Regions from separate parts of the Paraburkholderia sp. ZP32-5 genome, predicted to be linked through region 2. Evidence: predicted binding sites of a transcription regulator. Region 2 holds the regulator's gene; the other holds the start of a gene.
The links. Region 2 encodes LexA, which represses DNA repair genes until DNA is damaged. Its sites were predicted from a motif close to ACTGTATNNNNATACAGT; they were not measured.
Positions count from the first base shown of each region.

Region 1: recA (recombinase RecA) is a predicted target of LexA. The motif match lies at 7,135-7,152, and genes of this name have one in related genera.

Region 1 is NZ_JAJEJP010000001.1:3,477,274-3,488,970, reverse strand. Features, by position in the region: gene L0U82_RS15060 (type VI immunity family protein) at 17-1,099, opposite strand; gene L0U82_RS15055 (hypothetical protein) at 1,197-1,514, opposite strand; gene L0U82_RS15050 (PAAR domain-containing protein) at 1,514-2,176, opposite strand; tRNA gene L0U82_RS15045 (tRNA-Met) at 2,585-2,661, opposite strand; gene L0U82_RS15040 (MFS transporter) at 2,748-4,406, opposite strand; gene L0U82_RS15035 (sensor histidine kinase) at 4,639-6,177, opposite strand; gene L0U82_RS15030 (response regulator transcription factor) at 6,187-6,999, opposite strand; gene recA (recombinase RecA) at 7,265-8,344, shown strand; gene recX (recombination regulator RecX) at 8,352-9,146, shown strand; gene L0U82_RS15015 (DUF2889 domain-containing protein) at 9,284-9,958, shown strand; gene sucC (ADP-forming succinate--CoA ligase subunit beta) at 10,014-11,183, shown strand; gene sucD (succinate--CoA ligase subunit alpha) at 11,324-11,697, shown strand, end outside.
Region 2 is NZ_JAJEJP010000001.1:1,841,942-1,853,638, reverse strand. Features, by position in the region: gene hyi (hydroxypyruvate isomerase) at 1-598, shown strand, start outside; partial or broken gene L0U82_RS07825 (2-hydroxy-3-oxopropionate reductase) at 668-1,594, shown strand; gene L0U82_RS07820 (asparaginase) at 1,955-3,004, opposite strand; gene L0U82_RS07815 (CysB family HTH-type transcriptional regulator) at 3,103-4,029, opposite strand; gene L0U82_RS07810 (sulfate/molybdate ABC transporter ATP-binding protein) at 4,127-5,185, opposite strand; gene cysW (sulfate ABC transporter permease subunit CysW) at 5,186-6,217, opposite strand; gene cysT (sulfate ABC transporter permease subunit CysT) at 6,214-7,113, opposite strand; gene L0U82_RS07795 (sulfate ABC transporter substrate-binding protein) at 7,287-8,333, opposite strand; gene lexA (transcriptional repressor LexA) at 8,646-9,296, shown strand; gene L0U82_RS07785 (hypothetical protein) at 9,378-9,722, shown strand; gene L0U82_RS07780 (DUF2939 domain-containing protein) at 9,841-10,464, shown strand; gene L0U82_RS07775 (universal stress protein) at 10,606-11,073, opposite strand; gene nodI (nodulation factor ABC transporter ATP-binding protein NodI) at 11,520-11,697, shown strand, end outside.

The sequences.
Region 1 (11,697 bases), 1.6 Mb from region 2:
CTGCCAGGCAGGACGGTCAGCGCGGGTTCGGCAACGCTTTTGCGGGCGTGAGCGGCGGAGTGTCGAGCAGAGCGGCCTTGGCTGCGAGCAGCCCGTTCTCGTCCACCTCAAAACGGCGAAGCCACGCGTTCGTCGACGCGACCGTGTTGTAGACCGGCGCGTCGCCATTGATCGTCCCTTGTTGCAAGACGTCGAGACTCGTCGTGCGGATCGGGCGCAACGCATGATCGAGCACAACATAAGCGGGCGGTGGTGATGGCCGTTCGCCCTCGCTTGCCGCGCGGCCCGAGTCCGGCTCCACTCCCGCGCGAATGATCACGCCAGCACCGTAGTCGTTCAGGCTGAACCACGAAGGGGGCAATTCAGCGCGCAATTCGCGCACGCCGCCCACTTTGTCGAACATCGCCTTCTCGATCGCGGTCAGCCAGCCCACCGTTTTGATTTGCCCTTTGAGGCCACGTGCGGCGTTGTCGATGACCGGCCCGACATCGAGCCCGGGCATCATTTGGCTGATCCAATACTCGGTCGCTTCATTCTCTTGCCGCGCGGTGGGCGACAGGTTGACACCGTGCCCGGCGTGGCCGTGGATCGCGTTTAGCCGCTGGGCGGCGTTGAAGAACAACCGCGCGAACGCGTCCGGGTTCTCCTGGACCGCGAGCATGGGCCAGGAGAACTCGACGACGTCGACGCCGCGAGTGCCCATCTTTTGCTCCCACGCCCGCATGCCGAAAGTGTGGAAGCCGTAAAACCCCGCGTCGCTCGCCTGCTCGCCGCTCATGAAGTAGAAATCGAATCGGTCGTTCTCTTTGAGCGAGGCCGCGAACTCGCGCATCGGTTTGGCGCGCTTGAACGGCTGCGAAGCTTTGCCGTTGTGCCACACGAAGGTCAAGACGTCGCCCGAGGCCGCCAGATACTCATCGAGGCAATCAGCCAGCGCGAGGCGGACAGACGGCTCATAGGCTTTCTCGAAATACAGAACAGCCCGAACGACGAGCGCCGCGCCGATGCCTTCGTGCGAATGGCGCGGCTCCAACAGCGCGTTGGGGACAAGGGCTTTCCACTGGTTCTCTTTGGCCCACCGCAAGAAATCGTTGTCCATTTGGGTGTCGTTTGCTCAGGGCACGGGAATGGGCGGAGGTGGCGGCGGCAAGCCGCGAAGCCCCCAGCCGCTAACGCATGCCAGGGTCTCTCACGACCTATTTCCGCTTCCACAATGACTTTTTCTCGCCCGCCTCCCCCGAATCCGGCGGCGGTTCATCACCGGACTCGGTCGTCTTGTTGAGCGCTTTGAGGTCCGGGTTGGTCATCGACAACTGATTCACCATGGCGACTCCGATTCGACCCGCGATCTCATTGGTCACCACGCCGCCGAACGCTTCGACCGGCAGTTCGATGTTGAACGCCTGGTCTGCCACGTCCTGAACCTTCGTTGCTTCGACAGAGCAGATTTTGAACGCCTGCGTCTCGTCGTCCCAGCGAATGACGAGGCTTCGTTTCGGTTGGGTTTTCGACATTAGTATCCTCTGCACTGTTGATAACGTTGAAAGGCCTTTTGGGAGCACATGTCCATCCGGCGCTGACCGCCCATCACGCCTTTGTAAAACGAACACTCTTCCATGTCTCGTTCGTATTGCGCGTGGCACTCGGCCTCGTCTTCCTCACTGACTCCTCGGGCGGCTTCGGTCTGGACTGCGCTGCCGCTCTGGCTGGCGTGGTATTCGAACGGCTGGGCGTCCCCAAGCGGTGTTTGGGGGCTGGCGTCGGCTACGCCAGCGCCGGAGGACGGGCCAGAAGCTTGGGAGGCCGCCAACGCCCCCGCGCCCGCAAGCCCCGCGGCGACAGCGATCAGCGAGCCGTCCGGATGGCAGCCCATTGCAGCCAGTTCGCCCGTCTCGAACGATTGACCCATACTCGCGTTTGACGCGACCATGGTCGGTTGCGGCGAGCAATGACAGGCGCAAAGATCGCCATCGAGCGCGGCCTCTTTTCCCATCAAATTACCCGGCCAGCGTGGGCCGGCTGCGACAATGTGGCCGGTTGTATTGCAGGCGGGGCACGAAACCGCAGCCCCGATGAACGCCAACAATCTGCCATCGTTGGACATGCCGTCTATGCCTTCTATGACTACGCCGCCAACAGACGATTTATCACCTTGAAGCAAGTAATTCCGACGCATGAGACTCCCTTGGAGTTCGGGATTTGCATCACTTTACATAGGTATGAGGAAAGCGCTGCGCGAGCGGAGCGAGCGCCGCCGTTAAAAGACCGCCTGGTTTGGTTTTTTGGGGGCTGCCAACGCACAACATCAAACTGGCGGGCGGCCTCGGAGAGATCGAAATCGGCGAGGTTGGGCGCTTTGGGCTTGTTCAAGGCCAGTTCCAGATTGAAGGCAAGAGCCCAGCGCTTAGCCCGTTGATAGTCCTTTGTGCGTAAGGACCGTTTCATCTCCCGCCCATTGCGGATAAGGCGCAGGTAGACGCCTAGGCGGTTGCAGTAGAGACGCGGCAGTTTGTGCAAGATGGCTCACCGACGCACAAAGCAAAAAAGCCGCTGTCCTTGTGGGACAGCGGCTTTTCCTTGAAACTGGTGGCGAATCAGGGACTCGAACCCCGGACCTGCGGATTATGATTCCGTCGCTCTAACCGACTGAGCTAATTCGCCGAAAGAAGCGAGATTATGCTGACGGGGCCGGAGGATGTCAACCCCCGGCCGCCATCTTTTTCAACGTATGCCAGCTTGCCCGGACATCAGTCCTGCGCGTAGATATCCGAGTCCTTGGTCTCCCGCACGAACAGCATGCCGATCACGAAAGTGATGACCGCGATCACGATCGGATACCACAGCCCCGAGTAGATGTTGCCCTTCGCCGCGACGATCGCGAACGCGGTCGCCGGCAGGAAGCCGCCGAACCAGCCATTGCCGATGTGATACGGCAGCGACATCGACGTATAGCGGATCCGCGTCGGGAACATCTCGACCAGCATCGCGGCGATCGGTCCGTAGACCATCGTCACGTAGATCACGAGGATCGTCAGCACCACGATGCTCATCGGCCAGTTGATCTGCGCCGGATCGGCCTTCGGTGGATAGCCGGCGGCCTTCAGCGTGCTGGCGAGCGTCTTCTCGAATACCTTGGTTTGGTCCTTCGCATCGGCGGCGCGTCCGTCGAACGTGTTGACGACGACGTCGCCGACCCGGATCTGCGCGATCGTGCCGGCCGGCGCCGCGACGTTGTCATAGTTCAGACCGGCTCGCGACAGTGCGCCCTTCGCGATGTCGCACGAGGTCGTGAACTTCGCCGTACCCACCGGGTTGAACTGGAACGAGCACTCCGACGGATCGGCGATCACGACGATCGGCGACTTCGCGGTCGCCGCTTCGAGCGCCGGGTTCGTGTAATGCGTGAGCGCCTTGAAGAGCGGGAAGTACGTCACCGCGGCGATCAGCAGACCGGCCATGATGATCGGCTTGCGGCCGATACGATCCGACAGCGAGCCGAAGAACAGGAAGAACGGCGTGCCGATCAGCAGTGCGAGCGCGATCATGATGTTCGCGCTGGTGCCGTCGACCTTCAGCGTCTGCGTGAGGAAGAACAGCGTGTAGAACTGGCCCGTGTACCACACGACGGCCTGGCCGGCGGTCAGGCCGAGCAGCGCCAGAATCACGACCTTCAGGTTCTTCCACTGGCCGAACGCTTCGGAGAGCGGCGCCTTCGAGGTCTTGCCCTCGGCCTTGATGCGCTCGAACACCGGCGACTCATGCAGTTGCAGACGGATCCACACCGAAACGGCAAGCAGCAGGATCGACACGATGAACGGAATGCGCCAGCCCCACGCACCGAACGAATCCTCGCCCATCAGCGTGCGCACGCCGAGAATCACGAGCAGCGACAGGAACAGGCCGAGCGTCGCGGTGGTCTGGATCCACGCGGTGTAGAAGCCGCGGCGGCCAGCCGGCGCGTGTTCGGCCACGTAGGTCGCGGCGCCGCCGTACTCGCCGCCGAGCGCGAGACCTTGCAGCAGCCGCATCGCGATGAAGATCACCGGCGACGCAATGCCGATCGCCGCATAGCCGGGCAGGAAGCCGACGAGGAACGTCGACAGGCCCATGATGATGATTGTGACGAGGAACGTGTACTTGCGCCCGACCATGTCGCCGAGCCGCCCGAACACGATCGCGCCGAATGGCCGCACCGCGAAGCCCGCTGCAAAGCTGAGCAGCGTGAAGATGAAGCCGGCGGTCGGATTGACGCCGGAGAAGAAGCTCTTGCTGATGAAGGCCGCCAGCGAGCCGGCCAGATAAAAGTCGTACCACTCGAACACCGTACCCAGCGACGATGCGAAGATCACCCGCTTCTCATCGCGCGTCATCGGCACGGGCGAGATGTGCCCGCCAACGGTAGCCATATGTCGTCTCCAAATATTTGATATGCAGGCGGAATCGCCGGCTCGGGCGTTTCCGTGCAACCGATTATTGGAGTGGAAACTTACGTCGTTCTGACGTGGCGAGGGGAGGTAGGGTAGTCCGGTAAGCCGGTGAATCAGCATCCAATTCCGGGCAACGTGCGCGGAATTTCTCGCAACATGCGTGGAAGTATCTCAAAATCACGCGCTGGGCGTGGCTGACGTTCGGCGCCCGTTAGGGTAAGTCCCGCCCCCGTTCCAGCAGATGCAAGCTGACACGCACGAGCGTTCCCGCCAGCCGTGGCGAGTCCTGATAGACGTTATCGTCGATCGTCAGCTCGCCGCCGTGCATCGCGGTGATCTCGCGGACGATCGCAAGTCCGAGGCCGCTGCCGTCGCCCTCGCGGCCGAGAATCCGGTAGAAGCGCTCGACCACGCGCGAGCGTTCGGCCGCGGGAATGCCGAGCCCGGTGTCCTCGACTTCCAGGTGCACGAGGCGCGCGGCCGCGTCGTGCCGGACCCGCACGGTGATGCGCCCGCCCGCCGGTGTGTAGCGGATCGCGTTGTCGATCAGGTTCGATAGCATTTCGCGCAGCATCACCGGATTGCCGGCGACTTCAACCGGCTCGTCGGGCGCCTCGTAGCCGAGGTCCATCTGCTTCGCGAGCGCTGGCTGCACCCATTCGCGCACCGCGCTACGTGCCAGCTCGCCGAGCTCGACCGGCGTGAAGATCTGTCCGGAGCGCCGGTTCTCCGCGCGCGCAAGCGCGAGCAACTGCGTGACGAGCCGCGCCGCCTGCTCGGAACTCGTCGCGATCTGTTCGAGCGAGCGATGCACCTCCGCCGACGCGTTCTGACGCAACGCCAGCTCGGCCTGGGTGCGCAGGCCGGCGAGCGGCGTTTTCATCTGATGCGCGGCGTCCGCGATAAAGCGCTTCTGCAGCTCCATATTCTGTTCGAGGCGCGTGAGCAGGTCGTTAAACGAGGTCACGAGCGGCTCGATTTCGGGCGGCGCGCGCTGTGCTTCGAGCGGCGATAAATCATCCGGGCGGCGCGCGCGGATATGCGCCTGCAGCGCATGCAGCGGCGCGAGCCCGCGCGACAGCCCGAACCACACCAGCAGGATCGCGAGCGGCAGGATCACGAACTGCGGCAGGATCACGCCCTTGATGATGTCGTTGGCGAGCTGGCTGCGTTTGTCGAGCGTTTCGGCGACCTGCACGAGCACCGGCTGCGCGCCCGGCGTCTGCGGAAACTCGACGGTCGTGTAGGCGACGCGGATGTCGTTGCCGCGCAGCACGTCATCGCGAAATTCGACGATGCCAGCTTGCGGACGGTCTTCCTCGTGCGGCAGCGGCATGTCGCGCTCGCCGGCGACGAGTTCGCCGCGCGTGCCGAGCACCTGAAAGAACACGCTGTCGACGTTGTCGGCGCGCAGGAAGTCGCGCGTGGATTCGGGCAGCGACAGCTCCGCGACGCCATTGACCGGATGGATCTGGCGCGCGAGCACGTAGGCATCGGTTTCGAGCGCGCGATCGAACGGGCTGTTCGCGATCGATTTCGCGACCAGATAGGTGACCGCGAGACTCATCGGCCACAGCAGCAGCAGCGGCGCGAGCATCCAGTCGAGAATTTCGCCGAACAGCGAGCGCGGACGCGCCTCGGCGGCGGCTTCGGTCTCGTCGGGCGGAGCGAACGGATTGGCGTAGCGCGCGTCGCGCGCCTCGTCGAGGTCCGCCGCGTGCGCCGTGGCGCGATCAGCGCGTGCGGACATCGCGGCCCTCTACTTATAGTGATGGCTCGCCGGCATCGTGCCGGAGGACGGCGCGGCGGACGGTTGGGCCGGTTGGGTTGGCGGGGGTGGCTGCGGCGGCTCGGCGCCGGGCGAGGGCGCGCCGGTGTTCGCCGCGGAACTCGCATTCGCCGGCGGCGCCGCTTTTTCGAGGCAGTAGCCAAGGCCGCGCACGGTAATGATGCGCACCCCGCTCGGCTCGATCTTCTTGCGCAGCCGGTGCACGTAGACTTCGATTGCGTTGTTGCTGACTTCCTCGCCCCATTCGCACAGGTGATCGACGAGCTGTTCCTTCGACACCAGCCGGCCGATCCGCTGCAGCAGCACTTCGAGCAGGCCGAGTTCGCGCGCCGACAGATCGATCACCTGGTCGTTCACGTAGGCGATCCGGCCGATCTGATCGAACGTCAGCGAGCCGTGCCGCACCACCGTCGGACCGCCGCCCGCGCCGCGCCGGGTCAGCGCGCGCACGCGCGCTTCGAGTTCGTTGAGCGCGAAGGGTTTGGCCATGTAATCGTCGGCGCCGAGGTCGAGCCCCTTGACGCGTTCGTCGACGCTATCGGCGGCGGTCAGGATCAGCACGGGCAGGTTCGAATTGCGCGCGCGCAGGCGGCGCAGCACTTCGAGTCCGGACATGCGCGGCAGGCCCAGATCGAGGATCAATAGGTCGAACGTCTGCATTGACAACGCGGTATCGGCTTCCACGCCGCTTTTCACGTGATCGACCGCATAGGCCGATTGGCGGAGTGATCGAACCAGACCGTCCGCGAGTATGCTGTCGTCTTCGGCAATCAGAATTCGCATGATGCGCCAGCCTGGCTTTGCCGGCACCGTGGGGTTCGCCCCGGGCGCGCAGCGGTCTCCGAAATCATTTATGGGTAGTTGGGCGGCGCGACAGTAAAAATGCGTGTTCGCATAACAATCGTGCTTGCCAAAACTACTGTTTTTTTATACAGTGTCTGCGTTTCGTGTGCTGTTCACTCGAATAGCCTCGGGAACATGCCACAACCGGCTGAAACCCGGGCGCACACCTGCCTCAGACGCCGTTCATCATAGCAAAGGACGATTCATGGAAGAAAGCAAGAAAGGCTCGGCTGGACTGACTGCTGAAAAGAGCAAGGCACTTGCCGCCGCGCTCGCGCAGATCGAAAAGCAGTTCGGCAAAGGGTCGGTCATGCGGCTCGGCGCAGGTGAGGCAGTCGAAGACATTCAGGTTGTGTCGACCGGCTCGCTCGGCCTCGACATCGCACTGGGCGTCGGCGGTCTACCGCGTGGCCGCGTGGTCGAAATCTACGGTCCGGAATCGTCCGGTAAAACCACGCTGACGCTGCAGGTCATCGCCGAAATGCAGAAGCTCGGCGGCACCGCGGCGTTTATCGACGCGGAACACGCGCTCGACATCCAATACGCGGGCAAGCTCGGCGTGAACGTCTCCGATCTGCTGGTCTCGCAGCCGGACACCGGCGAACAGGCGCTCGAAATCGCCGACGCGCTGGTGCGTTCGGGCTCGATCGACATGATCGTGATCGACTCGGTCGCGGCGCTGGTGCCGAAGGCCGAAATCGAAGGCGAAATGGGCGACTCGCTGCCGGGTCTGCAGGCACGTCTGATGTCGCAGGCGCTGCGTAAGCTCACTGGCACGATCAAGCGCACGAACTGCCTCGTGATCTTCATCAACCAGATCCGTATGAAGATCGGCGTGATGTTCGGCAATCCGGAAACCACCACGGGCGGTAATGCGCTGAAGTTCTACGCGTCGGTGCGTCTGGATATTCGCCGCATCGGTTCGATCAAGAAGAACGACGAAGTGATCGGCAACGAAACGCGCGTGAAGGTCGTCAAGAACAAGGTGTCGCCGCCGTTCCGCGAAGCGATTTTCGACATCCTGTACGGCGAGGGTATTTCGCGTCAGGGCGAAATCATCGATCTCGGCGTGCAGGCGAAGATCGTCGACAAGGCTGGCGCCTGGTACAGCTACAGCGGCGAGCGGATCGGTCAGGGCAAGGACAACGCGCGTGAATTCCTGCGCGAAAATCCGGACATCGCTCGTGAAATCGAAAACCGCATCCGCGAATCGCTGGGCGTCACCGCGATGGCAGATGCCGTGGCCGGCGCAGACGCTGAAGAAATCGCGGGCGAAGAAGAGTAAGCATCACGTGATACGCAAAGGCCGGCCGCTGTCTGGTTCCAACTCCGGACGCTATCCGGACGGCCCGCGCGACACAGCGGGTGGAGCGTCCGATCGCGATGCCTCATCCGCTGGCGATCCATTCGATCCGTTCGAATCATTCGACGCACACGATCGCGCCGCGGGCCGAGGCTCGCGGCGTACACGATCCGAATCCTCCGCATCACCTTCCTCATCATCATCTGGCGCGGGGTTTCCCGACACCAGTTCCGAAGCTGCTGCCGAAGTCACCTACACCCGTTCGCGCCGCCAACCCGGCGAAGCTAAGCCGGGGCAGTCCGACGAAGACGACAGCAGAAAATCCCAGCGTCCAGCGCGCTCGCTAAAAGGGCGCGCGCTCGGTTATCTGTCGCGACGCGAATACAGCCGCGCCGAACTCGCGCGCAAGCTCCAACCTTATGTCGAGGAAACCGATTCGCTCGACACGGTGCTCGACTCACTGGAAGCCGAGAACTGGCTCTCCGATTCACGCTTCGCGGAAAGTCTGATTCACCGGCGCGCTTCACGGCTCGGTACGAGCCGCATCCTCGGTGAACTGAAACAGCACGCGCTGAACCCGGCGCTGGTCGAAGAGGCCACCGCGCAATTACGCGACACCGAACTCACGCGCGCGCTGGCTGTGTGGCGCAAGAAGTTCGGCGAGCTTCCGCAAACGCCGGCCGAGCGTGCGAAGCAGGCGCGCTTTCTCGCGTCGCGCGGTTTTTCCGGCGCGACGATCGGCAAGATCCTCAAAGGTATCGACGAGATGGACAGCGGCGATTAGCGCGGCGGTACCGGCGCGGCTGCGCGGGCGGCAACCCCGCGCCCCGAGCCAGCGGCCGGCCTTGCGCATTGCGGGGTATCCCGAATACCCGTTATGCTAAAATCCATAAGTTTTCCAATCCGGCCTTTCCTTCCCGCATGTCGCTTTCCCCGCCAGTATCCCGTCAGTTGCGCCATCGTCGCGCAATCAGAGCGGAAGCTTACGAGCGAGCCGACGGCCTGTGGGATGTGGAAGCGTGCCTCACCGACGAAAAGCCGCGCGATGTAGCGCTTGCGTCGGGTGTCCGGCCCAATGGTCAGCCGATCCATGAACTCTGGCTTCGCATCACCATCGATCGCAAGCTCAATGTCGTCGACGCCGAGGCGTCGTCCGACTGGGTGCCCTATCCAGGGTTGTGCCAGGCCAGCAATCCCGCCTACCGTGCCCTCATCGGGCTCAATCTGTTCCACAACTTCCGTCGCGATGCCGCCCGTTTGCTGGCCGGTACGGCCGGTTGCACGCATCTCACCGAGTTGTGCGCAATCCTGCCGACCGCCGCGATCCAGGCGTTCGCCGGCGAGGTATGGAACACCAATGACAGCACGCCAGGCGAGAACGCGGGTTCCGCAGACAGATCGTCGAACGGCACGGGCGAACATTCCAACGACAAACCGCCATTCCAGTTGGGACGCTGCCACGCGCTGCGTTTCGACGGCGAGGCGGTGAAACAGTTTTATCCGCGCTGGTATGGCCACGCACCGCATTCGGTGGAGCGCGCGGCTGCGGCGGACGACGCGGCGAGCCGCGAAGAAAGCGGCAACGTGTCGGCCTGAACGGCGGCAACGGAAACGAAGTTCAATCCAACTCTCAGACTGAAGGGAATCACGCATGAAGATTCACGAGTACCAGGGTAAGGAAATCCTGCGGAAATTCGGCGTCGCGGTACCGCGCGGCAAGCCGGTCTTCTCGGTGGATGATGCGGTCAAGGCCGCGGAAGAGCTCGGCGGCCCGGTTTGGGTCGTGAAGGCTCAGATCCACGCGGGTGGCCGTGGCAAGGGCGGCGGCGTGAAGGTTGCCAAGTCGCTGGAACAGGTTCGTGAATACTCGAACCAGATCCTCGGCATGCAACTCGTCACGCACCAGACCGGCCCGGAAGGCCAGAAGGTGAATCGCCTGCTGATCGAAGAAGGCGCTGACATCAAGAAGGAACTGTATGTCGGCCTGGTGATCGACCGCGTGTCGCAGAAGATCGTCGTGATGGCATCGAGCGAAGGCGGCATGGACGTCGAAGAAGTCGCGGAAAAGACGCCCGAGCTGATCCACAAGATCGCTGTCGACCCGTCGACCGGCCTGAAGGATTCCGAAGCCGACGAGCTTGCAACGAAGATCGGCGTGCCCGCCGCTTCGCTGCCGCAAGCTCGCGCGATCCTGCAAGGTCTGTACAAGGCGTTCTGGGAAACCGACGCGTCGCTCGCCGAAATCAACCCGCTGATCCTGACCGGCGACGGCAAGGTCATCGCACTCGACGCGAAGTTCAACTTCGACTCGAACGCGCTGTTCCGTCACCCGGAAATCGTCGCTTACCGCGATCTGGACGAAGAAGATCCGGCTGAAATCGAAGCGTCGAAGTTCGATCTCGCGTACATCTCTCTCGACGGCAACATCGGCTGCCTCGTGAACGGCGCTGGCCTCGCAATGGCAACGATGGACACCATCAAGCTGTTCGGCGGCGAACCGGCGAACTTCCTCGACGTCGGCGGAGGAGCTACGACCGAGAAGGTCACCGAAGCGTTCAAGATCATGCTGAAGAACCCGAACCTGACCGCGATCCTGGTCAACATCTTCGGCGGCATCATGCGCTGCGACGTGATCGCGGAAGGCGTGATCGCGGCGTCGAAGGCCGTGTCGCTGAAGGTGCCGCTCGTGGTCCGCATGAAGGGCACGAACGAAGACCTGGGCAAGAAGATGCTCGCCGAATCCGGTCTGCCGATCATCTCGGCGGACAGCATGGAAGAAGCGGCTCAGAAGGTCGTCGCGGCTGCTTCGGGCAAGGCGTAAGCCAAAGCTCCAGCGGATTTACAGGCGCATTTACCAGCGCATTTGCCAAGTTGACGAGTGGCGGCGCGCAAGCGACACAGGCGTGAAACATCGCGCCGAATGGCGCTACCGCGCGACGCCAAACGAACAGAGGTCAATACATGTCGATTCTGATTAACAAAGACACCAAGGTCATCACGCAGGGCATCACCGGCAAGACCGGTCAGTTCCACACGCGTGCTTGCCGTGAATACGCAAACGGCCGCGAAGCGTACGTCGCGGGCGTGAACCCGAAGAAGGCCGGCGAAGATTTCGAAGGCATTCCCATCTACGCGAGCGTCGCTGAAGCCAAGGCTGAGACGGGCGCGACCGTGTCGGTGATTTACGTTCCGCCGGCAGGTGCTGCAGCTGCGATCTGGGAAGCAGTCGAAGCCGATCTGGATCTCGCGATCTGTATCACGGAAGGCATTCCCGTCCGCGACATGATCGAGCTCAAGGCTCGCATGCGCGCGGAAAACCGCAAGACACTGCTGCT
Region 2 (11,697 bases):
CGGCATCGCGTGTCTGCCGGATCGCGTCGCCGAGTTTCAGGAAGGCGTCGGCCGCGCGATCGAATACGCGAGCGCCTTGAAGGTGCCGCAACTGAACTGCCTGGTCGGCATTCCAGGCGCGAATGTCGATGCCGACACCGCGCGCGCGACGATCGTCGGCAACCTGCGCTTTGCCGCTGGCGAACTGAAAAAGGCCGGCATCAAGCTGCTGGTCGAGCCGTGCAACTCGTACGACATTCCGGGCTTCGCGCTGAACCGTTCTCGCGACGGGCTCGACGTGATTCGCGCGGTCGGCTCGGACAATCTGTTCCTGCAATACGACATCTATCACATGCAACGGATGGAAGGCGAACTCGCGGCGACGATCGAAAAGAACCTCGCGAACATCGCGCACATCCAGCTTGCCGACAACCCCGGCCGACATGAACCGGGCACCGGCGAGATCAACTATCCGTATCTGTTTTCGCTGCTCGATTCGCTCGGCTACGACGGCTACGTCGGCTGCGAATACAAGCCGCGCACGACCACCGAGGCCGGACTTAGCTGGGTGCAAAGCGTGGCGGGACAGCGGCGTGGCGCCGCGCACGCGGCGGCCTGAGGTCGCGCGATCGCTTGAGCGAACCAGCGCGCGGCAACCCTCGCGCAGCAACCTTCGCGGCAACCCTATTACCCTGGAGATTCACAGATGGCAAAGATCGGCTTTATCGGACTCGGCATCATGGGCGCGCATATGGCGCGCAACCTCATCAAAGGCGGTCACTCGCTGTTCGTGAACGGCGCGTATCCGGTGCCGGACGACATCGCGAAGACCGCGAGCGTGGTCGCCAGCTCGACCGCGGTCGCGCAGGCAGCCGACGTCGTGATCATCATGGTGCCGGACACGCCGGACGTCGCCAACGTGCTGTTCGCCGATGACGGCGTCGCCGCTGGTCTCGCGAAAGGCAAGCTGGTGATCGACATGAGCTCGATCTCGCCGCTCGACACGCAGGACTTCGCGAAGAAGATCAACGCGCTCGGCGCCGACTATCTCGACGCGCCGGTATCCGGCGGCGAAATCGGCGCGCGCGATGCGACGCTGACCATCATGGTCGGCGGTCCGGAACAGGCCTTTGCGAAGGCCAGACCGCTGTTCGACCTGATGGGCAAGAACGTGTCGCTGATCGGCGACAACGGCGCGGGTCAGACCTGCAAGGTCGCCAACCAGATCATCGTCGCGCTGAACATCGAGGCGGTCGCCGAGGCATTGCTGTTCGCGTCGCGCTCGGGCGCCGATCCGGAACGCGTGCGCCGCGCGCTGATGGGCGGCTTCGCATCGTCGCGGATTCTCGAAGTACACGGCGAGCGCATGACGAAGCGCACGTTCAATCCGGGCTTCCGAATCGAGCTGCATCAGAAGGACCTGAATCTCGCGCTCGACGGCGCGCGCAAGCTCGGCATCGCGCTGCCGCATACCGCGAGCGCGCAGCAACTGTTCAGCGTGTGCGCGGCGAACGGCGGCAAGGCATGGGATCACTCGGCGATGGTGCGCGCGCTGGAGATCATGGCCAATCACGAGGTTGCGCAAGCACCCGGTAACGAAGCGAAGGCTGCTTGAGCTCTGGGGTAATCGAGCTTGCCGTGATTGCGGCTTGAAGCGTGAGCCGCGTCACGGCAGCGACTGGTGGGGCGCCTGTTGGCCGCGTGGGAAACCGCGCGGCGTAACGGGCAAATCGTGCCGCTCTGGGCTGAGAGCGGCAAGTGGGGTCCGCAGCGGCACCCGGCGGCGCCGGGGAAGCCTTGGTCGGTCAGACGTCGCCGTCGGGTGTCCGGCTGTCGGATTCGTTTTGTGTTTCTTTGCTGGTTTCCGGCTTGCCTGGCTGGGTCGGGACGCGAATGGCGGTGTTCGAAGCGCCGCGTCACTGCATACCACACGCCCAATACCACTCGGGCACGCAACAGTCAGCGCCAACACCCATCAGTACGTATCGAACACCCTCTGCAACGCAGCCGCGCCGGTCACGCCCGCGGCAAGCGCCAGCATCAACAGCACCCTCGCCTTGTACGGATTCAGCGAACCCGCGCTGACGAAACCGAGCGCGTCATCCGCGGCCGCGCCGTTGCGCATCACGTGTCCCGAGCCGACGCGCGACGCGCGTACCACCGCCACGCCGCGCGACGCGGCATCGGCGAGCGCCTGTTGCAGCGCCTGATGTATCGACCCGTTACCGGTTCCCGCGACGACGATCCCGCCCACCCCAGCGCCAACGAGCGCATCGACCGCGATACGCGACACACCCGCATAGCTCGCGATGATTTCCACCGCCGGCCACGCCGCGTCGATCGAGAATTCGCTCGCGAGCGTATGCGCGCGCACCACCGTGCGCTGGAATTCGACCCGGCCGTCCTGCACCCAGCCCAGCGCACCGATCTCCGGCGACTGGAACGCATCGACCGCGTAGGTGCTGGTCTTCACGACGTCGCGCGCGCTATGAATCCGGTTGTTGAAAGCGACCAGCACGCCCTGCCCGCGCGCGACCGCATGCGCCGCAACAGTCACCGCGTTCAGCAGATTCAACGGACCATCGGCCGACAATGCCGACGCCGGACGCATCGCCGCCGTCAGCACGACGGGCTTGTCCGACTTGACGGTCAGGTGCAGCAGGTAGGCGGTTTCTTCGAGCGTATCGGTGCCGTGCGTGACGACTACGCCATCGACATCATCGCTGGCGAGCAGCGTATTGATGCGTTGCGCGAGCGTGGTCCACAACGGCAGCGCCATGTCTTTGCTATCGATGCTGGCGATCTGCTCGGGCGCGATCCGCGCGACCGTCGATAACGCCGGCACCGCCGCGAGCAGTTGGCCGACACCGACGACGCCCGCCTGATAACCGGACGTGTTGGCCGCATCGGCAGCCGCGCCGGCGATCGTGCCGCCGGTCGCCAGCACGGCGATGCGCGGCAGCGCGCGCGCTGCGCTCTGGCTCGACGAATTCGGGAGATTCGGGGAAGAAGATGAGGTATTCATGGCGGCGATTGTAAGCGAAGCACCCTACGCCGCCATGCGTGAAAGCGCGCATGCGGACTGACCCGCGCGCGCAGCATGTATGCAAAAACTTAAGGTTTTTAAGCCGTCTCGCGCAATTGCGCCGCAATATCGGCCTCGTTCAACTGCGGCGCGAACATCTCGATCAACCGGTACGCGTATGCGCGCAGGAACGCGCCCTTGCGTAAGCCGACACGTGTGGTGCTCGCCTCGAACAGATGCTGCGTATCGAGCGCGACGAGTTCGCTATCGCGCTTCGGATCGAAGGCCATTGCCGCGACCACGCCGATGCCCATGCCGAGTTCGACGTAGGTCTTGATCACGTCGGCGTCGATCGCGGTCAGCACGACGTCGGGCAACGCGCCCGCTTTCGCGAACGCCTGGTCGATATGCGAGCGGCCGGTGAAGTCGTGGTCGTAGGTGACGATCGGGAATTCGGCGATCTCGTCAAGCGTCAGGTTCGGCCGGCCCACCAGCGGGTGATCTTTCGGCACGACGACGACGTGATGCCACGAATAGCACGGGAACGTGACAATGTCGGGGAAACGATCGAGCGCCTCGGTCGAGATGCCAATGTCCGCCTCACCGTTGATGATCATCTGCGCGATCTGTTGCGGACTGCCCTGACGCAGCGCGAGATGCACTTTCGGGAATACGTTGGTGAATTGCCGGACCACCTTCGGCAGCGCATAGCGCGCCTGCGTGTGCGTGGTCGCGACAACCAGATGGCCGCTATCCTGATCCGCGTACTGGCGCGCGACCCGGCGCAAATTTTCCGCGTCGAGCAGCATCCGTTCGATCAGTTGATGCACGGCCTTGCCCGGCTCGGTCAGGCCCGTCAGCCGCTTGCCGCGGCGGATAAAAATGTCGACGCCGAGTTCGTCCTCGAGATCCTTGATCTGCTTCGACACACCCGACTGCGACGTGTACAGCACGTTCGCCACCTCGGTCAGGTTCATGTTCTGCCGCACGGCTTCGCGCACGAAGCGCAATTGCTGGAAATTCATCGTTTGTCTCCGGTTTCGCCAGAGTTGAGTTATTGAAGCCGTCGGGTTCGGCTGAATGCTGATATGCAACGGGCGGCTGGCGTGCCGCCCGCGTCCGTCATTGCGCGGGGAACACGCGGAGTGCGCGCGGCACCGCGGTCACGCCGTCGCCGACCGTGAGTTGCAGATCGCGCCACGTCTCGCGATCGAGTTCGGCTTCGAGCACATTGCCCTCGCGGCCGGCCAGTTCGACCCGCACCGAGCCGCCGAGCGTCACGACACGCCGCACGTCGACGACGATCCCGTCGCGATGCCCGGCCGCCTGCGGATACAACTGCAGATCGTGCGGCCGCACATAGGCGAACGCCGGGCCGCTAAAGCCCGCGGTGATCGCGACCGGCAGCGCGGCACCATCGACGACGAAACCATCGGCATCGACGTTACCGTGCAGACGGTTCGCCGCGCCGAGAAACTCGTAGACGAACGGCGTCTGCGGATGGTCGTACACGTCCTGCGGACTGCCCACCTGCTCCACATGTCCGCGATTCAACACGACGATGCGGTCGGCCACTTCCAACGCTTCTTCCTGATCGTGCGTAACGAAGATCGTCGAGATATGCAGGTCGTCATGCAACCGCCGCAGCCAGCTGCGCAATTCCTTGCGCACCTTCGCATCGAGCGCGCCGAACGGTTCGTCGAGCAGCAGCACCTTCGGCTCGACGGCAAGCGCGCGAGCCAGCGCAATACGCTGCCGCTGCCCGCCCGACAGCTCCGACGGATAACGCTGCGCGAGCCAGTCGAGCTGCACGAGCTTCAGCAGTTCATGCACCTTTTCGCGGATCACCTTCTCGGACGGCCGCTCCTTGCGCGGCTTCACGCGCAGCCCGAACGCGACGTTCTCGAACACCGTCATATGGCGAAACAGCGCGTAGTGCTGGAACACGAAACCGACTTCGCGTTCGCGCGCGCCGACCGACGCGACATCCTGACCTTGCAACTCGACCTGGCCGCCGTCCGCGTATTCGAGGCCGGCGATCACGCGCAGCAACGTCGTCTTGCCGCAGCCCGACGGCCCGAGCAGCGCGACCAGCTCGCCCGGCGGAAAGTCGAGCGATACGTCATCGAGCGCGACGAAATCGCCGAAGCGCTTATGCAGGTTACGAACGGTGATACCCATTTACAGCTCTCCTTGCTTGAGCGGGTGTCGCTGCGACGCGGGCGTAGCGTTGACGAAATACGAGTGTGATGCGGATGACGTCGTGGCGGACTGCGCGACCGACTGCGCGGCGCCGGACGACGCAGTCCCTGCCGGCAGCGCCGGACCCGCAAACGCGGGCACATCATGCGCGGACGACAGTTCCGCCGACATATGGCGCTCGGCCAGCAACTTCAGACCGAGCGTCACGAGCGCGAGCAGCGCGAGCAGCGACGCCACCGCGAACGCGGCCGAGAAGTTGTATTCGTTATAGAGAATTTCGACGTGCAACGGCATCGTGTCGGTCTGTCCGCGGATATGGCCCGACACCACCGACACCGCGCCGAACTCGCCCATCGCGCGCGCATTGCACAGAATCACGCCGTACAGCAGGCCCCATTTGACGTTGGGCAACGTGACACGGCGGAAGATCTGCCAGCCCGATGCGCCGAGCACGTGCGCGGCTTCTTCTTCATCGTTGCCCTGCGCCTGCATCAGCGGAATCAGTTCGCGCGCGACGAACGGGAACGTGACGAAGATCGTCGCGAGCACGATGCCGGGCACCGCGAAGATGATCTGCACGTTGTGATCTTCGAGCCATGGACCGAACCAGCCCTGCGCGCCGAACATCAGCACGTAGATCAGGCCGGAGATCACCGGCGACACCGAGAACGGCAGATCGATCAGCGTGGTCAGCAGCGCCTTGCCGCGAAATTCGAACTTCGCGATGCACCACGATGCGACCAGACCGAACACCAGATTCAGCGGCACCGCGATCGCGGCGGTGATCAGCGTCAGTTTGATTGCGGACAGCGCGTCCGGATCGGCGAGCGCTTCGAAGTAGAAACGCAGCCCCTTGTTCAGCGCCTGATAGAACACCGCGGCGAGCGGCACGACCAGAAACAGCGCGAGAAACAGCAGCGCGACGCCGGTCAGCAGCCAGCGCACGGCGGCCCGCTCGGTGACCGGATCGGGGCGGCGCGCGGCGTTCGGTTGAGTCGTGGCGCGGCTCATTGCGCACCTCCACCGACGGCCGCGACAGGCGTGACGGCAGCCGGCGCCGGCCCCGCTCCACCACGGCTCGTGCGCCGCTGCAGATACCACTGCAGTGTATTGATCAGCAGCAGCATCACGAACGACACGACCAGCATCACCACCGCAAGCGCGGTCGCGCCCGCGTAGTCGTACTGTTCGAGCTTCGTGATGATCAGCAGCGACGTGATTTCCGATTTCATCGGCACGTTGCCGGCGATAAAGATCACCGAGCCGTATTCGCCGAGCGCGCGCGCGAACGCGAGCGCGAAACCGGTCAGCAGCGCCGGAAACACGGCCGGCAACACGACGCGGCGAAACGTCAGCCAACGCGACGCGCCGAGGCACGCGGCGGCCTCTTCCTGCTCGCGCTCGAACTCTTCGAGCACCGGCTGCACCGTGCGCACGACGAACGGCAAACCGATGAAGGTCAGCGCGACCAGCACACCGGCCGGCGTGAACGCAATCTTGATGCCGAGCGGTTCGAGAAACTGGCCGATCCAGCCATTGCCCGCATAGACGGCCGCCAGCGAGATACCGGCCACCGAGGTCGGCAGCGCGAACGGCAGATCGACCACCGCATCGACGATGCGCTTGAACGGAAACGTGTAGCGCACCAGTACCCACGCGACCAGAAAGCCGAACACCGCGTTGATCAGCGCGCCGCCGAGCGCGGAGAAGAACGTCAGCCGATACGACGCGAGGACGCGCGGCGAACTGACCGCGCGCACGAACTGCGGCCAGTCGAGCGTCGCGGTCTTCAGAAAGGTGGCCGCCAACGGAATCAGCACCACGAGGCTCAGATAAGCCACCGTGATGCCGAGTGTCAGGCCAAAGCCGGGCAACGCGCTCGGCTTGCGGAAGGTCAACGTCGTCATGCTCGATACTCTGTGATCAGGTTGATGCCTGCTTGCGCGGCTAGCCGGGGGATCCGGCCAGTCGACAGCGCGCTCCCGCGAGCGCGCCGGAAAAAACTGGCGGGAAGCCACGCTTCCCGCGTCCCGCCGCCGATGTCCGAATTTGCGGTGTCCGGACCCCGGCGCCCTGCCCGTCACTGCGGCTGGTAGATCGAATCGAACACGCCGCCGTCCGCGAAATGGGTCTTCTGCGCATTGGCCCAGCCGCCGAACGAATCGTCGATCGTGTACAGCTTCAGCTTCGGAAACTTCGCGGTCAGCTCGGCCGGCACCTTGGTCGAGCGCGGACGATAGAAGTTGCGCGCGCCGATCTCCTGGCCCTCCTCGCTATAGAGGAAGTTCAGATACGCTTCGGCGAGCTTGCGCGTGCCGTGCTTATCGACGACCTTGTCGACCACCGCGACCGGCGGCTCCGCGAGGATGCTCACCGACGGCACGACGATCTCGAACTTGTCGGCGCCGAACTCCTTCTGCGACAGGAACGCTTCGTTTTCCCACGCGATCAGCACGTCGCCGATACCGCGCTGCACGAAGCTGGTGGTCGCGCCGCGCGCGCCCGAATCGAGCACGCCCGCATTCTTGTAGAGCTTGCCGACGAACTCTTTCGCCTTCTGCGCATTGCCGCCCGGCTGATGTTCGGCGTAGGCCCACGCGGCCAGATAGTTCCAGCGCGCGCCGCCCGAGGTCTTCGGATTCGGCGTGACGATCGACACGCCCGGCTTCACCAGATCGTCCCAGTCCTTGATGTGCTTCGGATTGCCTTTGCGCACGAGGAACACGATCGTCGACGTGTACGGCGACGCGTTATCGGGCAGGCGCTTCTGCCAGTTCTTGTCGACGAGACCCTTGTTCGCGAGCGCGTCGATGTCGTAGGCGAGCGCGAGCGTCACGACATCGGCCTGCAGCCCATCGAGCACCGAACGCGCCTGCGCGCCCGAGCCGCCGTGCGACTGCTTGAAGGTGACCGTCTCGCCGGTCTTCGCCTTCCATTCCTTGCCGAACGCCTGATTGATGTCCTGATACAGCTCGCGGGTCGGATCGTAGGAAACGTTCAGCAGCGTCGTGTTGGCGTGCGCCGTGCCGCTTGCGCCGACGAGGCCGAGCGCGCCTGCCGCGCCGACGGCGAGTGCCGCGATGAGTTTCCTGCCCCGTGCCGCAAGCCCCGTATGCCGATGGTTCATGTCAACTTTTCTCCGCGTGATGATCCGCTGATGAGCGTCTGATGTTGTTTTGCGTCGCGGTCACGTGCACATGAGCGCCAAGCCGGAGGCCAGTCTATCGATCCGCCTTCATAGTTAAAAATAATGTTTCTTCATTTTTTTATACGCAAAAGTGGTAACGGCAGAGATATCTGCTGCTGAGGCGCCAGAAAGGCTGTGATGACGCCCATCAGCGACGCTGCGGCGCGGTCGTCACGACGAACTTAAAGTAAAGCTTGAATTGCGCCGAATACTGTATAAAAATACAGTCACCTGTTCATACATACAGTGGCCATGACAAAACTCACCGCACGACAGCAGCAGGTTTTCGAACTGATCCGCCGCGCGATCGAGCGCACCGGGTTTCCGCCCACGCGCGCCGAAATCGCCGCCGAACTCGGCTTCAGCTCGGCCAATTCCGCGGAGGAACATCTGCGCGCGCTGGCTCGCAAGGGCGTGATCGAACTCGCGGCCGGCGCATCGCGCGGCATTCGGCTGCTGACCGGCCAGGACGAGGCGCCGCATCAGTTCACGCTGCCGCATGCAAGCCTGATGCAGTTGTCGCTGCCGCTAATCGGGCGGGTCGCGGCGGGTAGTCCGATCCTCGCGCAGGAACATATCTCGCAGCACTACGCGTGCGACCCGGCGCTGTTCTCGAGCAAGCCCGATTACCTGCTGAAAGTGCGCGGCCTGTCGATGCGCGACGCGGGCATTCTCGACGGCGACCTGCTCGCGGTGCAAAAGCGCAGCGAAGCGAAGGACGGCCAGATCATCATTGCGCGGCTTGGCGACGACGTGACGGTCAAGCGCCTGAAGCGCCGGCCGAACGGTATCGAGCTGATCGCCGAGAACCCCGATTACGACAACATCTTCGTGGAAACCGGCAGCGCGGATTTCGCGCTCGAAGGCATCGCGGTTGGGCTGATCCGCCCGGGCGAGTTCTGATTCCCGGTTGCATCCGCCGAACCGCCCGCACCGGTTTGTCCCACCCAAGCCGCATTCACGTCGCATCGCCTGGAGAGATTCATGGAACGCCTTGCCCGCCTGCTGCCTTTTCGCCAGTTCGGCCGTCTGCGCCATCTGCGCAAGCTCACACCCTGCTCACCGATCGAAGCGCCCGCGGCTCACACGCCGTCGTTGTTCGACGAGCCCACGGAAGCCGCGGGCCTGCCGTCGTCGTTGCCGGCATTCGCGCGCGTGTCGCTGAACGCGGGCCTGAACATGGCCGAGCCGGCCCGGCGCGCGCCGGTGCGGGTCTACCACGGACCGTCGCGGTTGATTATGGTGGGTACGGTCGACGCGGTATGTCGTATGATCGATCGTTGCATTGCCGACGAAGCCAACATGCACGGCGCGGTGTTCGAAGCGTGAGCGAAGCCTGAGCGGATCCCGGGTGAAGTTCCAGTGCCTGGATATTCGTGTCGTATGGGATCGTTTCGACCTCGCCGTGGTCCATGCTGGATCACAACCGACCGGGGAGTCCCATCCGATGAAAGTTCAGAAACGCACTTCGAAGCGCATTCCGAAACGCATCCAGGGCAGCGCCACCCGGCCACTGCTGATCACGCTGATCGTGGTCATCGTGATTGCCGCACTGGGCTATGTTTATGCATCGCCCTATCTCGCGGTCAACAATCTCAAACGCGCGGCCGACGCGCGAGACGTGCAAACGGTCAACCAGTACGTGGACTTTCCCGCGTTGCGCGCCAGCCTCAAGCAGCAGGTGGCCGACATGCTGACGCACCGGCTCGAAGCGGATGGCGGTAACAAGCTGGCAACCATTGGCGCGGTCATCGGCGTGACGCTGATCGGTCCGCTCGTCGATGCGTATGCGACACCAGACGGCGTCGCGGCCTTGCTGAACGGCATGCCGCCGCGCGGCACCCCGGGTGAGCAGCCGGCGGCCCCGCAAGCCTCCACTGGCAGCGAAGCCCCAGCGGCGCCGGCCGCGAATTCGGCTCCGCCCGCGCGCCAAAGCACGGCCGGTTATCGCAGCCTCAACGAATTCGTCATCACGTTTCGGCGCGGCGAAGGCAATACGAATTACTCGGCGGTCTTTCAGCGCGAGGGGCTCGTTACGTGGAAGCTCGCCGCAATCAATCTGAACGAGTGACCGGGTGGTTTGGCGGGAAGGATGATGCGTGGCTGAGCAGCGACGCTCAGTCACGCGAGAACACAATGCGGTATGGGATGTAGCGGATGTGGCAAATACGGCAACGCCCGATGCGGCAACACCCGACGCAGTAACGCTCGATCACGCAGCGGCGGCCTGTTGCTGTTCCTGTCCGGACGAACAGGCCACCAGGATGCTGCACGAAATCCGATCGAGCAGCGGCGTATTGCCAGCCCCCATCCACCAACGCGACAAGCCGGTCCGGCAGCGATGGCCGACCACCACGAGATCGACTTGCAGTTCATTGGCGAGATTGGCGATCTCGTCGATCGGATGACCGAATGCGAAGTGCCCTTGCGCGCTCACGCCACGCTCGGTCAGCCAGTTCACGCCTTCCTGCAGAATCTCACGGGCGGTTTTTTCAAAACTGCCGCAGGCGACGTCGGTTAGCAGACCCGCGCTTTGCGCAATACTCGAACGCATGTCGACGACCGACAGCAGATGCGTTTCCGCCTTCAGATCCAACGCCAGATCGGCGCCGCAACGCAGTGCTTTGCGGCCTTCGCGCGAGCCGTCGTAACACAGCAGGATTTTCTGGTAGCTCGCCATCGTTTTTCTCCGTTCGCGCGGAAAGCGCGGTCTGAATCAATCATGGTGCGCCGCAATTCGGCTTGCAAGAGATGGAAAACGCCAGGTGCGGGGTCGGGGCGACTGATCCGATTCGCACAAGCGTTGGGCAAAATCCCGCGGTGCTGCACAAGGATGCGGCAATGCAAAACCTCATGGCCGAACGTTGACTCGGCAACGGGTGATACGCCGATTCGCCTTCGACGACGTGGACTCGCCGTCGTGAACGCGTGAACACGACCACGCGCCGCGTGGCCCGCACAGCCATCAACACCCGCACCGGAATCACACGCATAACCCGTTCCCGGACGTCGACTCGCGTCAATGGCCAATACCTTAGAATGAGTGGCTTGCGCGAGCATTCCGACAATGCACTCCCGCATCCCTATCGCGCGCGTTAGCCGTTTCGCCGGAGCCCCGATCGATCCATGTCCGCTGCCCCTATCGAATTCCACCAGGTCAGGAAAAGCTACGGCGAAAAGACGGTCGTCGACGGTTTGTCATTCCATGTCAATGCCGGCGAATGCTTCGGCCTGCTCGGCCCCAACGGCGCGGGCAAGACAACGACGCTGCGCATGCTGCTCGGCATCGCCGCGCCTGACGCCG